Regions from separate parts of the Pseudomonas sp. Ost2 genome, predicted to be linked through region 4. Evidence: predicted binding sites of a transcription regulator. Region 4 holds the regulator's gene; each other region holds the start of a gene.
What was found. Region 4 encodes FliA, which starts transcription of late flagellar genes. Its sites were predicted from a motif close to CTAAAGTTTNNNNNNNNNNNGCCGNTAA; they were not measured.

Region 1 (3,939 bases), 2.0 Mb from region 4:
TGCGAAAGCTGCCCGGCCAGGGCGGACAGCTGATCGGTGGTCGCGGCGGTCTCGCCGATCACCCGGCTGTTGCCCACCGACATATCGGCAATCATTTCCACCTGATGGGCAATTTCATTGCTGGCCAGGCTCTGCTCGCCAATCGTGCGGGAGATATCGTTGACCAGTTGGCTGGTATTGAGCGTGGCGTCGAGGATCTCGCGGATGGCGCGTTCGACATCGGCGGTCACGGCCATGCCCCGGTCGACCTGGGCAACACCCGCCTCCATGCTGGTGACCGCCTCGCGCGTGCTTTGCTGGATGCGTGCGACCATGCTGGCGATTTCCTGGGTTGAAGCGCTGGTGCGCCCGGCCAGGCTGCGCACCTCGTCGGCGACCACGGCGAAGCCGCGACCCTGTTCACCGGCCCGGGCGGCCTCGATGGCGGCGTTGAGCGCCAGCAGGTTGGTCTGGTCGGCAATGCCCTTGATCACCTGGATAATGCTGAAAATCCCCTCGGACTCCTTGTCCAACGTACGGATCACCTGGGCCGACTGCTGCGCCGAACGGGCAATCTCGTCCATGTCGCTGACCACCTGGTGAATCACCCGGCCACCGTCCTTGGCCAGCGCCTCGGCCTGGTTGGCCATGCCCAGGGCCCGCTCGGCATGGCGGGTAATCTCTTCGATACTCGCGGTCATCTCACTGGCCGCCGCCGCCATGGTGCTGGCCGCATCGCTTTGCTGCTGGCTGCTGCCCGCCACCTGGTGGCAGCCATTACTCAGTTGCTGGCTCATGCCGCTGACGCCATGGGCGTTGCCGCGGACCACCTCGATCATGCTGCGCAGGTCCCGCTGCATGGTCGCCAGGCTGCGAATCAGCAGGCTGGCTTCGTCCCGTTGCCGGGGTTCGACAATGGCTTCGCTGAGGTCGCCATGGGCAATCCGCTCGGCAATCCGGCTGGCGGACTGCAACGGCCCCATGATGCTGCGAATGACCCAGTAACCCTGGACAAGCAGCAACAGCAAACCAGCGACCAGGACACCGGCGAGGGTGAGGTTGGCGTGGCTGATCGTCCGCTGGGTGCCCTCCCCGGTCGATTGCGCATTCGACTCGATCAGGCCGCTGAGGCTGGACATCTCGTCCTCCAGCTGGCTGAACGCCGCGTTGAACGAAGCCAGTTGCTGCTGGGCGCTCTGCGGGTTGTCGAGCGCCAGCCCGACGATATGCTCGGCGGCATTGATATAGGTTTCAAGGCTCGGCTTGATCTTGTTCAGAGCCGCCTTTAGGCTGTCGTTGACCGGCAGCTTGAGGTTTTCGTCGAGCACTTCGCGAAAATGCGTGGCGTGCTCGGCGATGGAACTGCGCACCTCGGCCTTGCTACTGGTGCTTTTTTCCAATCCGACGAGCATCGCCGACAGGACATCGGCACGCAGGGCGTCATGCATCATGTCGCCTTCGAGGTGATTGCGCAGGGCCGTCATGCTGACCTGGCTGTCATCCGTCGCGCTCGCCATCCGCACATTGCCCAGGTAGCTGGCCAGGCTCATGACCAGCACGGTGAGCAGGCTGGTGCCGATCAGCAGGAACAAGCGCAATTTTATGGACATGGTAAAACTCTCCGTGAGGCAACCCACCAGCGACGGGCGCCGACTACCTGCGTGAAAAGGTTATCGGCCCCGCCTGTCGCTTATTTAAGCCTATTTCCACGGATTGGCCGCCGTTATCGAGGCGGCGGAAGTCATTTCGCCTTGTCGTCCCGGGGTTTGTAGAACAGGAACTTGTCGGTCTCGGCGGTCTTGATGTACTGCTTGACCCAGTCCGGGGTCACGCTGCGGTCATGAAAGTACATGGCGCCGTGGGTGCGATCCTTGAGTTGCTGGTTGAGGGCCTTGCGCGCGATTTCCTTGGCGACCGTGTAGCGGTCCTCCTCCTGCACCTCGTCCGAACGCCCGTCGCACCACCAGGAAAACTGGCAGGCTTTCTTCTCGGAACCCTGCTTGACCACCTCGCAGATCGTCGCGGGAAAGCCTTCATGGCCCAGGCGGTTCAACACCACGCTGGCGACCGCTTCCATATCGGCCGGCTGACCGCCCTTGGCTTCCCAGTAGATGGTCCGCGACAGGCAGGTAATGGTGTCGGCCACCGCCGCGTCGCCCGCCGGGTCCACGACTTGCGCCTCGACCTTGGTCAGGGTCGGCGCCTTGGGCTCTGCCGCCGGGCTCTCCTTGTCGGCAGCTTTCTGCTCCAGGACCTGCGCCTTGTCGATGGCGACTTCCGGTTTCGGTTCCGGCTCGGCCGCGATGGCCGATCCCGTGGCAAGAGCCGTCGCGAGACAGCCGGCAATCCAGATAGGGCGCATGGTCCGATCCTGTTGAATGAACCCTGCCCAGGGAGTGTCACCGCGCCGCGGCCGGGCAGATTATCCGAGGCTGGCTGGCCGATTTGACCTCGGCGCGGACAAATCATTCCCCGCTCCGCCCGAGATAAAAGGCCTTGCCTGCCATGGGGCACTATCGCGCATCATGTGCGCAGTCCGTTCGAGGGAAATATCCATGCGCGTCCTGTTTTCCACCCTGCGTTCTGCCGTACCGCTTGCCGGCCTCGTGCTTGGCCTGACCCTGGGCCTGACGCTGAGCAACAGCGCCCTGGCCAGCGAAGAAACGCAACTGCTGCAGTCGATCAACAGCTACCGTGGCCAGGTGCAACGCTGCGGCAACCAGGCCTCCCTGGAGTTGCCCCCGCTGGCCGCCGACCCGCGCCTGGTCCTGCCGCCCGACAACGCCGGCGACCTGCAACAGGCGCTGGCGCGGGCCGCGTACCCGATGGTCAATGTGCAGGCAATCAGCCTGTCCGGGCCCCGCGATGCCAGCGCGGCCATGAAGGCGGTGCAGGAAAGCTTCTGCCGGGTGGTACTGGACCCGCAATTCGTCGATATCGGTGTCAGTCGCCAGGGCAACGAGTGGCGGATCGTCCTCGCCCGCCCGCTGCTGACCGCCCGCCTCGGCGATACCCAGGCCGAAGGCCAGAAGCTGCTGGAGCTGATCAACAGTGCCCGCGCCCAGCCGCGCCAATGTGGCGCCCAGGCCTTCGCCGCGACCACGCCGCTGGTGTGGAATGCACTGCTGGCAACGGCCGCCGAAAGCCATAGCCGCAACATGGCCAACAACAACTTCTTCGATCACCAGGATCGCGACGGCCATACCCCGGGCGACCGGGCCGAACTGGCGGGCTATATCGCCCAGCGGATCGGCGAGAACATCGCCGCCGGACAGGACAGCGGGCGCAAGGTGGTCGACGGCTGGCTCGCCAGTCCCGGCCACTGCGCCAACCTGATGAATCCGCAATTCCACGACCTGGGCGCCGCCTACGCGGTCGACCCGAAGAGTGACTCGGGGATCTACTGGACCAGCCTGTTCGGCAGCCAGTAGACCCGCGGCCTAGCCAAGACGCTCCAGCACCAGGGCGCTGGCCTGGCGTGTCATCTGGTCGAGGTGGCGGTCGCGCTTTTTCTCCGCCTCCGCCATCGCTTTCCGGCCGTGCTGCTGCAACAGGTAGGCATGGATCTGCCGCACCTCCAGGGTGTTGTAGATCGGTGCCACATCAAGCACCGCCACCAGCCCGTCGGTGCCGTGGTCGCGGGTGTTCATCACCACCTGCGGTCCGCGCGCGGCCAGGACCTGGAAACCCATCGCCTCGAAATACGGCACCTTGCCCGCGGCGCAGGCCAGTTCGGCATGGGGATAATGGCCGACCATCCGCCGCAACATCGCCCGGGCGATACCGCGTCGACGCCGGTCGGCCTGCACTGCCATGTAGGCCACGGCACAGGCCTCGGCATCGTCCCTGACCGGCAGGTACAGCAGGAAACCGAGCACCCGCGACGGGTCCTCGTCATCCAGCGCCACGATCAACTCCGCCGGAATCCCCTTCGACCCGTCCATCGCCTCCAGATAGAGA
Region 2 (3,939 bases), 2.8 Mb from region 4:
CAGCGAACTGAAGAAGAGCGGCGTCGTCGCCATGGTCGGCGACGGCATCAATGACGCCCCGGCCCTGGCCGCCGCGGATATCGGCATCGCCATGGGCGGCGGCACCGATGTCGCCATGCATGCCGCCGGCATTACCCTGATGCGCGGCGATCCACGGCTGGTGCCGGCGGCGCTGGAAATCAGCCGCAAGACCTATGCGAAGATCCGGCAGAATCTGTTCTGGGCATTCGTCTATAACCTGATCGGTATCCCGCTGGCCGCCTTCGGCCTGCTCAACCCGGTGCTGGCGGGGGCGGCCATGGCCCTTTCCAGCGTCAGCGTGGTCAGCAATGCCTTGCTGCTCAAGACCTGGAAACCCGAAGACCTCGACTGAAGGAGATGGCATGAACATCGGCCAAGCAGCCCGCCAGAGCGGGCTGAGCGCAAAGATGATTCGTTATTACGAATCCATCGGCCTGCTTAAGGCAGCCACGCGCACGGACAGCGGCTATCGCCTGTACGGAGCGGACGAGTTGCATACCCTGGCGTTTATCAAGCGCTCGCGGGACCTGGGGTTTTCCCTGGAAGAAGTCGGCAAGCTGCTGACGCTGTGGCAGGATCGCCAGCGCGCCAGCGCCGACGTGAAGGCCTTGGCCCGGCAACATATCGACGAGTTGAACCGCAAGATCAGCGAACTCGCCGGGCTGCGCGATACCCTGCAAGACCTGGTGGAGCACTGCCAGGGCGATCATCGCCCGGACTGCCCGATCCTCAAGGACCTGGCATCGGGGAACTGTTGCGAGCCCACCTGAGCCCGCCCCAGGATCGTTGATCGTTCCCACGGTCCCCGTGGGAATGCAGCCCGTGACGCTCTGCGTCACAAGAGCGGACGCGGAGCATCCTGAGAGGCATTCCCACGCAGAGCGTGGGAACGATCAGCAACACGATCAGTGCTGCATCCAGGGCGGTGGCGGCTCTTCGGCCAGCTTGCCCGGCGGGGCGTCGTCTGCCGAACGGATGGCCTGGCGACGTTCTTCGTCGAAACGTGCCGCTTCGATCTCGCGCAGCACGCCACCGACATCCGCCAGTTCTTCCGGATCGTCGAACTCGCCGGTCAGGACGCTGGCCGGATGCAAGGTGCCAGCCTCGTACAGGGCCCACATTTCCTTGGCATAACGGGTGCGCCGCAGTTCCGGGGCAAACCGGCCGAAATAGGAGGCCATGTTGCCGACGTCACGCTCGAGCATGCTGAACGCGTGGTTGTTGCCGGCCGCATCCACCGCCTGGGGCAGGTCGATGATCACCGGGCCATCCGGCGTCAGCAACACATTGAACTCCGACAGGTCACCGTGCACCAGACCGGTACACAGCATCAGCACGATCTGCGAAATCAGGAACGCGTGGTACTCGCGCGCCTGGTCCGGCTCCAGGACCACGTCATTGAGACGCGGCGCGGCATCGCCGTACTCGTCCGCCACCAGCTCCATCAACAGCACGCCTTCGAGGAAATCGAACGGCTTGGGCACCCGTACGCCGGCACTGGCCAGACGGAACAGGGCCGCCACCTCGGCGTTCTGCCAGGCGTCCTCGGTTTCCTTGCGGCCGAACTTCGAGCCCTTGGCCATCGCGCGGGCCTGACGACTGTTACGCACCTTGCGGCCTTCCTGATACTCGGCCGCCTGACGAAAACTTCGTTTATTCGCCTCCTTGTAAACCTTGGCGCAACGCAGCTCGTTGCCACAGCGCACCACGTAAACAGCTGCTTCTTTGCCACTCATGAGTGGGCGCAGCACCTCGTCGACCAGACCGTCCTCGATCAGGGGTTCAATGCGTTTTGGAGTCTTCATCAGCTTTTATTGTGGGTCCTTTATTACCAAACACGCGAATGTCACTCGTTGTACGGCCATCCTCTCACAGCAGGAAGGAAGATGCCGACCTCGAATGTTCTCCAATGCACTCAATGTGCCAGATTACCGCGGCAAATCCACGAGCCCCAAGGATAATAGCTGACACTCATCAGACCACTACCAGGCGGGCACTCTGTCAGTTCCGACCATTGCCAGCCGTCGAATACTCGGCAAAAACGGGAATTTTCGCCAGACGGCCTCAATTTTTTCCTGGCCGGGCCGAAGCGCTCAGAGACAGAGGAGCGTTTGTCGGACAATCAGCACACCGCCCGCGAAACGGATTTTCAACACCGCAAGACTTTCACAGCAGCCCAGCTTCGCGCGCCATCGGTACGTCGTGGGCCCACAAGAAAAAAATCTGGAAGAATCTGGAGCGCGGATGAACATCAAGCAAAAACTGACCTGGGCGTTTGCAATCGTCGCCTGTTTGCCGGTGGTGCTGGTCGCCACCCTGGTGGTAATGAACCTGCGCAGCGAAGCGCGCAACAGCTTTGCCGACGGCAGCGGCCGGGAGATCCGCCAGGTCAGCAACGCCATGCAGCTGTTCTTCGAAGGCATCAGCCAGAACGTCGAATACCTGGCCAACCAGCCGCTGATCAAGAACAGCGATGGCAGCCTCAAGACCTACATGAGCGCCGATGCCGCCAAGGTCCCCCAGGGCGACATGGACAAGCAGGTCTACACCTTCCTCGAAGCCCTGGGCACCAGCCATCCGGCCTATGCCTACGCGATCATCGGCACCGAAGCCGGCGGCTACGTGTCCTGGCCCGACGATCCGAAGCTGAGCAACTACGACCCGCGCCAGCGCCCCTGGTACAAGACCGCCATGGCCAACCCGGGCAAGCCGCTGCGCACCGCCGCCTATTACTGGGCCCAGGACGACGCGACCTACGTCAGTACCGTGCGCACCGTCGCCAACAAGCTCGGCAACCCGGGCGGCGTGGTCAGCATCGACGTGACCCTCAAGCAGCTCACCGAGATCGTCAAGCAGATCAAGCTCGGTGAAAGCGGCTACCTGATGCTGCTGGAAAACAGCGGCAACCTGCTGGTCGACCCCAAGCAGCCGGAACACAACTTCAAGGCCCTGGGCAGCCTGGGCAGCGGTTATGCCGACCTGGCCAAGGCCGGCAAGGGCCTGGTGGAAGTCGAACTCAACGGCGAGCACTACATGGCCAATATCTGGCCTTCGGAACAACTGGGCTGGACCTTCATCGGCCTGGTCAAGCAAAGCGAAGTCATGGGCACGGCCAACCAGCTGACCTGGCTGATCGCGATCATCGCCGCCGTGCTCGCGGTGATCTTCGCCATCGTCGGCGCCAGTTTCGCCAGCCTGATCGTACGGCCGATCCGCAGCGTCTCCAGCGGCCTGGAAGGCATCGCCCAGGGCAACGGCGACCTGACCCAGAACCTGCAGATCCGCGGCAGCGACGAAACCGCGCAACTGGCGAGCTGGTTCAACCAGTTCCTGGCGGCGATCCGCAGCCTGATCCAGCATATCGGCCTGTCGGCGAACAAGATCCTCGACTCGTCGCGTAATTCCACCCGGGTATCGGGCGACATGGCCGACGCCGCCGGGCGCCAGCGTGAAGCGGTGGACATGGTGTCCACGGCGTTCCACGAGATGGTCGCCACCGCCAACGAAGTCGCGCGCTCCTGCAGCCAGGCGGCCGAGTCCGCCGACAGCGGCCAGCGCCAGGCCCGCGAAGGCCAGCAGCAGATCGATGCGGCCGTGCACAGCGTCGATCAGTTGAGCCAGGAGATCGAACAGTCGGCCCAGTCCATGCAGCAACTGGAAAGCGACAGCAACAACATCCAGTCGATCCTCGGCACGATCCGCTCCATCGCCGAGCAGACCAACCTGCTGGCGCTGAACGCCGCCATCGAGGCCGCCCGCGCCGGCGAACAGGGTCGCGGGTTTGCCGTGGTGGCCGACGAAGTGCGCGCCCTGGCCAAGCGCACCGCCGATTCCACGGCGGAAATCGATGGCCTGCTGGGCAACCTGGCCAAGCGCACCAGCCAGGTCGCGCAGCAGATGCATGCCAGCCTGGAGGTC
Region 3 (3,939 bases), 2.9 Mb from region 4:
CGGTCGCGATGGACGCCGACTGGTCGGCAGTACCGCGGGCGTCCTGGACCGACCGCTTGACGTCGGCAATCACTGGCTGCAGTTTGTCGAGGAAACGGTTGAACCAGCCAGCCAGTTGGCCCAGTTCGTCCTTCTTGTCGTAATGCAGGCGGCGGGTCAGGTCGCCTTCGCCGCTGGCGATGTCTTCGAGCATGCGCGCCACGCCGAGAATCGGTCGGGTCACGCTGCGGGCCATCAGCCAGACCAGCAACAGTCCGATCACGGCACCGAGCAGGCCCAGGCCCAGCTCGATCAGGGTGCCGGCGGCGTTGCGCGCATCGAGCTGGCTCTTCAGGGTTTCGGCCGGCCCGACCAGGACCTTTTCCGGCACATCGAGCAACACGCCCCACGGCTTGCCGCCGGGAATCGGCTGGAACGGCGCGAGAATCTTCAACTGCGCGTCATTGCGCAGCACCTGCGTCTCGGTGCTGCTGGCCAGTTGGCGGATCAGCGCGGCACCGTTGTGGCTGTCGACCTGGTCGAGGCGCTGGCTGAGTTTGCTGGCATCCGGGCTGTAGCCGGCCAGCAGGCCCACCGGGCTGAGGATACTGACGCTGGTCTGGCCGTCGTAGAGCTTCTTGCTCGCCTGCTGGCTGACCGCTTGCAGGCTGTTGAGGTTGATATCCACGGACAGCGAGGCGATGACCTTGCCCTCGACGATCAGCGGGAACACGATGCTGGTCATCAGCACATTGTGGCCATCGATCTCGTAGAAGTAGGGCTCGATCACGCAGGGCTTGAGGGTGCTGCGCGGGCAGGTGAACCAGGCGTTGTTCGGCTCGCCGCTGGGGCCGGTGCTGGTGTCGCTCATATCGCTTTCCGGCAGCGACATGGAGGTCAACTGGCCCGGGGTCGGTTGCGACCAGTAGAGGGCAAAGCGGCCCTTGTCGTTGCTGCCCAGTTCCTTCTGGCCGGCGAACAGCTCGTCCTTGCTGTCCAGTGCGTTGGCTTCGAAGACCAGGGACAGGCCGAGCAGGTCCGGGTTGGCCTGGAGCGCGGCCTTGACCTGGCGGGTCAGGTCTTCGCGCAGATCGAAGGCATCGAGAAAGCGCTTCTGTGCCTGCTCGCGCAGGAACAGCACCTGGCGGGCAAAGCCGTTGCCGTACTGGTAGGCGTCCATGAACTGCCGACGAATGATCAGCGCCTGGACTTCACCCTGGGCCTCGATGCGCGCCTGGGCAGCCTCGTTGAGCATTTCCATGCTCGATGCCTTGACCAGCTCCGAGCTGTGCTCCATGCGATAGAGCGAAAGGCCGACCAACAGGGTGACGATCCCCAGCAGGCTGAGTCCGGCGAGCAGGGTGATTTTCCATTGGATGGAAAGTTGTCTGAGCGACATGAAAGACGTCCTTAATCTTGAACTGCAGAGGTTTGGAAGTTTAACGGCATGATCGGTTTTTTCTTTATTTGAACGAACAAATAAAAAACAATGACCTGTGTCAGGAAAAGGCGGGTTTTATCCCATCGAACGATTGTCGATTGAAATCGACAATACGTCGTTGACGGTCGATTTCATGCCGGCCGCAGCCATCGCCCCCACGGTTTGTGCGGTTTCCACGGGCGTCGATGGTCCTCAACTTTCCGCCGGCGGGGCCGTTAACCCCTTACCTGCCGACAATAAGAGAACACCACCATGCGCCTGAGCCTGAAGGCCAAAGTCCTGTCCCTCGCGGTATTGCCGGTCCTGCTGTTCGCGGTCGTGATCAGCCTGACCACGGTGCTGATCCTGCGGAACCAGGCCCGCAACGAAGTCGAGGAAACCCGCGAGCGACTGATCTCCGAGGCCAAGGCCACCTTGCAGAGCTACGTGGCGGTGGCCATGACGGCGATCAAGCCGCTCTACGATGCCGCCGCGCCGGGGGACCAGGCGTCCCGTGACCAGGTGATCAAACTGTTGTCGAGCATCAAGTACGGCAAGGACGGTTACTTCTTCGGCTACGATTCGCAGATCGTCCGGCTGTTCAAGAGCAACAGTCCGGAAGGCCTTGGCAAGAGCTTCAAGGATGCCCGCGACCCCAACGGCGTCTATGTGAATCGTGACCTGGTGCAGGTCGCCAAGGACGGAACCCACTACCTGCAATACAGCTCGCCGCTGCCGGGCAACGAAACGGTGCTGGTGCCCAAGCTCGGATACACCGAATACCTGGCCAAGTGGGACATGGCCATCGGCTCCTCGGTCAACCTCGATGGCATCGAAGCCCAGGTCGCGGTGGTCCAGGGCAAGGTCAACGAGCGCATGGAAGGCGTGGTGCTGAGCATTGTCGGGATTGCCGTGCTGGTACTGCTGGTGATTGCCGTGGTCGGGATGATCGTCGCCAATACCATTCTGCGGCCGCTGATCCTGATGAAAGCCAACCTCGACGATATCGCCGCCGGCGAGGGTGACCTCACGCACCGCCTGGCGATCACCAGCCAGGACGAACTGGGGCAACTGGCCGGCTCGTTCAACCGCTTTGTCGACAAGATCCACAGCCTGGTCCGGCAGATCACCGAGATGACCGGCCAGTTGACCGGACTGGTCGGCCAGGTCTCCGAGCAGGCCAACCGCTCGGAACAGGCGATGGAGCGCCAGCGCCACGAAACCGATCAGGTCGCCACGGCGATCAACCAGATGTCGTCAGCCGCCCAGGAAGTCGCGCGCAGTGCCCAGGGCGCGGCGGTCGCGGCCCAGCAGACCGATGCCGAAGGCCAGACCGCCAAGCGCGTGGTGGATGGCAGCATCCAGCAGATCCACGCGCTGGTGAATGATATCCGTAGCAGTGGTACGTCCCTGGACAGCCTGCAGCAGGACGTGACGTCGATTGTCAGCGTGCTGGGGGTGATCCGTTCGATTGCCGAGCAGACCAACCTGCTGGCGCTCAACGCGGCCATCGAGGCGGCCCGGGCCGGTGAAGCCGGGCGTGGTTTCGCGGTGGTCGCCGACGAGGTCCGCGCGCTCGCCAGCCGGACCCAGCAGAGCACCCAGGAAATCCAGGGGATGATCGATCGCCTGCAGTCGGGCACGCAGTTGGCGGTCGAGGCCATGCGTCGTTCCAGCGAGGCCGGCGACGGCACCTCGGTACGGGCCAACGAAGCGGGGGCTTCGCTGGATACCATGGCGCAGTTGATCGGCACCATCAATGCGATGAACGCGCAGATCGCCAGCGCCGCCGAGGAACAGACGGCGGTGGCCGAGGAGATCAACCGCAGCGTGCACCAGATCGCCACGGCGGTGGACAGCGTGGCCGATGAAACCCAGCGGGGGGCCCAGACCTCCCGCAGCCTGGCCGAGCTGGGGCAGCGGTTGGGCAAGCTGGTGGGGCAGTTCCGGATCTGAAGGCATCGTCGGCCAGCCGGCTCCCCCCATCCCCTGTGGGAGCTGGCAGGCCGGCGAAGAGGCCGGCCCGGGCAGCACAACCCTACGAGCTGACCTGAATATCGCGCATCAACAAGCCGAAGCGCAGATCGACCTGATCCGGAATCGGCAGGTACACCGTATGCCCATCTCCCGGCGCCACTGCAATCGCGCCGCCGCTGCCATTGCGCAGTTCATGCAGATCGAAATGAAAGTTGCCCCTGGGGGTCATCAATTCCAGGTGGTCGCCCAGCCCGAAGCGGTTCTTCACCTTGACCTCGGCCAGCCGGTCACGGCGTACCCCCGTCAATTCGCCGACAAACTGCTGGCGCTCGGAGACCGAACTGCCGTTCTGGTAGTTCTGGTATTCGTCATGCACATGCCGGCGCAGGAAGCCCTCGGTATAGCCGCGTTGGGCCAGTGACTCGAGGTTGTGCATCAGGCTGCGGTCGAACTCGCGCCCGGCCGCCGCATCGTCGATGGCCTGGCGATAGACCTGGGTGGTCCGTGCGCAGTAGAAGTGCGATTTGGTCCGGCCTTCGATCTTCAGCGAGTGCACGCCCATG
Region 4 (3,939 bases):
GTTGAGCGAGTCGAGGAGCAGTTCGAATTCATTGTCGGTGATGTCGCCGGAATCGCTTTCGGCGACCGGCTCGACGACCGCTTCCTCCACCACGGCAGCCGGTGCTTCACCAGCAGCGGCCGGCTCCGCCAGGCGCGCCAGGGCGGCCAGCAGTTCCGGGGTGGCCGCGGTGATCGGGCTGCGTTCGCGGACTTCGCCGAACATGCCGTTGACCGCGTCCAGCGCTTCCAGGACCACGTCCATCAGTTCCGAGTCGACGCGACGCTCACCCTTGCGCAGGATGTCGAACACGTTCTCGGCGATGTGACAGCACTCCACCAGCTCGTTGAGCTGGAGGAAGCCGGCGCCCCCTTTTACAGTGTGAAAACCGCGAAAAATGGCATTGAGCAGATCCGCGTCATCCGGGCGGCTTTCCAGCTCGACCAGTTGCTCGGACAGTTGCTCAAGAATCTCGCCGGCCTCAACCAGGAAATCCTGAAGGATCTCTTCATCGGCGCCGAAGCTCATGTGTATGGGTGCTCCTAGAATCCAAGGCTGGAAAGCAAATCGTCGACATCGTCCTGACCGGACATAACGTCTTCACGTTTATCGGCATGAATCTGCGGACCTTCACCCTTTGCCATCTGTTTTTGTGGATCTTTTTCCGCGAGGATGGCTTCGCGGTCATGTTCGATACCCGCAAAACGATCCACCTGGCTGGCCATCAGCACCAGTTTGAGCAGATTGCTTTCGACTTCGGTGACCATCTGCGTGACGCGCTTGATCACCTGGCCGGTAAGGTCCTGGTAATCCTGGGCCAGCAGGATGTCGTTGAGATCGCTCGATACCGCACGGGTCTCCTGCTCGCTGCGCGAAAGGAAACCGTCGACCCGCCGGGCCAGTGCGCGAAACTCTTCGGCACCGACTTCACGCCGCATGAAGCGACCCCAGTCGGCGCTCAGGGCCTTGGCTTCCTCGTTCAGGCCACTGACCCGCGGGGTCGCGCTCTCCACCAGGTCCATGGTGCGATTGGCCGCCGCCTCGGTCAGCCTGACCACATAGGACAGGCGCTCGGTGGCGTCGGTGATCTGCGAAACTTCCTCGGCTTGCGGCATGGTCGGGTCAATCTGGAAATTGACGATCGCACTGTGCAGCTCGCGGGTCAGCTTGCCGACTTCCAGATACAGGCCGCGGTCACGGGTCTGGTTCAGCTCATGGATCATTTGCACCGCATCGCCGAAACGGCCTTTTTCAAGGCTGTCGACCAGTTCACGGGCATGTTTTTTCAGGGTCGATTCAAAATCGCCCAGTGAAGATTCGTTGTGCTCCATAGCGCCCCCGTGGCGGACTTCATCAACCGATGCGTTCGAAGATCTTTTCGATCTTCTCTTTCAGCGCCTGGGCCGTGAATGGTTTGACCACATAGCCGTTGACGCCGGCCTGGGCGGCTTCGATGATCTGCTCGCGCTTGGCTTCGGCCGTGACCATCAGGACCGGCAGGTGCTTGAGCTTTTCATCGGCACGCACGTGGCGCAGCAGGTCGATGCCGGTCATGCCGGGCATGTTCCAGTCGGTGACCAGAAAGTCGATGCTACCGCTGTTGAGGACCGGAATGGCGGTAGTACCGTCATCGGCCTCGACCGTGTTGGTGAACCCGAGGTCACGCAACAGGTTCTTGATGATCCGCCGCATCGTTGAGAAGTCATCAACAATGAGGATTTTCATGTTCTTGTTCAATTCGACCTCCAAGCAGTCTTAAACGCGTTTCAGCACCTGAACGCGCTGTTCAATCAATTCGGCACAACACTCGACTACTGCATGGAAACCACAACCGGCCGAGCCGCCGACACACCGTCAAACGCTGCATCGGTCTCGTTCGCAGTGTCCCCACACTGCCTGTCAACGCGCTCGCCACTCTCCCAAACGCCCCCGCAAGCGGGCCGCGCACTGGCTGTGTAACTGGCTGACTCGCGATTCGCTGACCCCCAGTACCTCACCGATTTCCTTGAGGTTCAGCTCCTCGTCGTAGTACAGCGCCAAGACCAGTCGCTCACGCTCCGGCAAATTGGCAATCGCATCCGCCAGCGCCGCCTGGAAGCGTTCATCCTCCAGATCGCGTGACGGCTCGAGATGAGCACTCGCGCCATCCTCGTGCAGCCCTTCATGCTCGCCGTCCTGCAACAGGTCGTCGAAACTGAACAATCGGCTGCCCAGGGTATCGTTCAAAATCCCGTAATAATCATCGAGACTCAATTGGAGTTCGGCTGCAACCTCGTGATCTTTAGCGTCACGACCGGTTTTCGCTTCAATTGCCCTGATTGCGTCACTGACCATACGGGTATTGCGGTGTACCGAACGGGGTGCCCAGTCGCCCTTGCGGACCTCATCGAGCATCGCGCCGCGAATCCGGATACCGGCATAGGTCTCGAAACTCGCACCTTTGCTGGAGTCATACTTGGTCGAGACTTCCAGCAGGCCGATCATGCCCGCCTGGATCAGGTCCTCGACCTGCACACTGGCCGGCAGCCGCGCCAGCAAGTGATAGGCGATCCGCTTGACCAGAGGCGCATAACGCTCGATCAACTCATACTGGCTGTCACGCGACGACTTGGAATACATGCGATAGCCACTGGCAGTCATAGCACTGGTCCCGCACTCGTCTGATGCACCAGACGTTCGACGAAGAACTCCAGGTGCCCGCGTGGGTTGGCGGGCAACGGCCAGGTGTCGACCTTCTGGGCAATGGCCTTGAACGCCAGGGCGCATTTCGAACGAGGGAACGCTTCGTAGACCGCGCGCTGCTTCTGCACGGCCTTGCGTACGCATTCATCGTAGGGAACGGCACCGACGTATTGTAGGGCTACATCGAGGAAGCGATCCGTGACCTTGGTCAACTTGGCGAACAGATTGCGACCTTCCTGGGGGCTCTGGGCCATGTTGGCCAGCACGCGGAAACGGTTCATGCCGTAGTCGCGGTTGAGCAGCTTGATCAGGGCATAGGCGTCAGTGATCGAGGTCGGCTCGTCGCAGACCACCAGCAGGACTTCCTGGGCCGCGCGGACAAAACTGACTACCGAGTCACCAATACCCGCAGCGGTGTCGATCACCAGCACATCGAGGTTGTCGCCAATATCGCTGAACGCCTGGATCAGGCCGGCATGCTGGGCCGGGCTCAGGTGGACCATGCTCTGGGTGCCGGAGGCGGCCGGCACGATACGGATCCCGCCCGGCCCCTGCAACAGCACATCACGCAACTCACAGCGCCCCTCGACCACGTCGGCCAGGGTGCGTTTGGGGGTCAGCCCCAGCAGGACGTCGACATTCGCCAGCCCCAGGTCGGCGTCCAGCAGCATGACCCGCCGGCCAAGCTCAGCCAGCGCCAGGGACAAGTTCACTGACACGTTAGTCTTCCCGACGCCACCCTTGCCGCCGGTCACCGCGATCACCTGTACGGGATGCATGCTGCCCATGTTCTCTTCTTACCTTGTCTTGCTTAGACGGAAGGCCACATAACTGGCTGCGCGTTCCCGGAGGGAACTAATGCCTGGCAGACCATCGATGTAGGTGCATTGCAACGTCTTCATGATTACCTCAACCCACTCGTTTGGACGGGCTGTGGTAGATGTCAGCGAACATATCGGCCATGGCCTCTTCGCTGGGTTCTTCCTGCATTTGCACACTGACTGCGCGGCTCACCAGCTGGTGGCGGCGCGGCAAATGCAGATCGTCCGGAATCCTTGGACCATCGGTCAGATAGGCCACCGGCAATTCGTGGCTGATGGCCAGGCTCAGCACTTCGCCGAGACTCGCCGTTTCATCCAGTTTAGTCAGGATGCAGCCAGCCAGCCCGCAGCGCTTGTAGCTGTGGTAGGCGGCGGTCAACACCTGTTTCTGGCTGGTCGTGGCCAGGACCAGGTAATTCTTGGCCTTGATCCCGCGTCCGGCCAGGCTTTCCAGTTG

Region 1: KI243_RS14740 (methyl-accepting chemotaxis protein) is a predicted target of FliA. The motif match lies at 1,650-1,677, and genes of this name have one in related genera.
Region 2: KI243_RS03410 (methyl-accepting chemotaxis protein) is a predicted target of FliA. The motif match lies at 2,085-2,112, and genes of this name have one in related genera.
Region 3: KI243_RS10520 (methyl-accepting chemotaxis protein) is a predicted target of FliA. The motif match lies at 1,612-1,639, and genes of this name have one in related genera.

What each region holds. Positions count from the first base shown of each region.
Region 1 covers NZ_AP021904.1:3,323,205-3,327,143, reverse strand. The annotation lists gene KI243_RS14740 (methyl-accepting chemotaxis protein) at 1-1,589, opposite strand, end outside; gene KI243_RS14735 (cell wall hydrolase) at 1,721-2,341, opposite strand; gene KI243_RS14730 (CAP domain-containing protein) at 2,535-3,410, shown strand; gene KI243_RS14725 (GNAT family N-acetyltransferase) at 3,420-3,939, opposite strand, start outside.
Region 2 covers NZ_AP021904.1:792,551-796,489, reverse strand. The annotation lists gene KI243_RS03425 (heavy metal translocating P-type ATPase) at 1-373, shown strand, start outside; gene cueR (Cu(I)-responsive transcriptional regulator) at 384-791, shown strand; gene KI243_RS03415 (PA4780 family RIO1-like protein kinase) at 927-1,826, opposite strand; gene KI243_RS03410 (methyl-accepting chemotaxis protein) at 2,266-3,939, shown strand, end outside.
Region 3 covers NZ_AP021904.1:2,427,819-2,431,757, forward strand. The annotation lists gene KI243_RS10515 (methyl-accepting chemotaxis protein) at 1-1,378, opposite strand, end outside; gene KI243_RS10520 (methyl-accepting chemotaxis protein) at 1,673-3,355, shown strand; gene yegQ (tRNA 5-hydroxyuridine modification protein YegQ) at 3,438-3,939, opposite strand, start outside.
Region 4 covers NZ_AP021904.1:5,368,384-5,372,322, forward strand. The annotation lists gene KI243_RS23480 (chemotaxis protein CheA) at 1-507, opposite strand, end outside; gene KI243_RS23485 (protein phosphatase CheZ) at 522-1,310, opposite strand; gene KI243_RS23490 (chemotaxis response regulator CheY) at 1,333-1,704, opposite strand; gene fliA (RNA polymerase sigma factor FliA) at 1,879-2,619, opposite strand; gene fleN (flagellar synthesis regulator FleN) at 2,616-3,449, opposite strand; gene flhF (flagellar biosynthesis protein FlhF) at 3,571-3,939, opposite strand, start outside.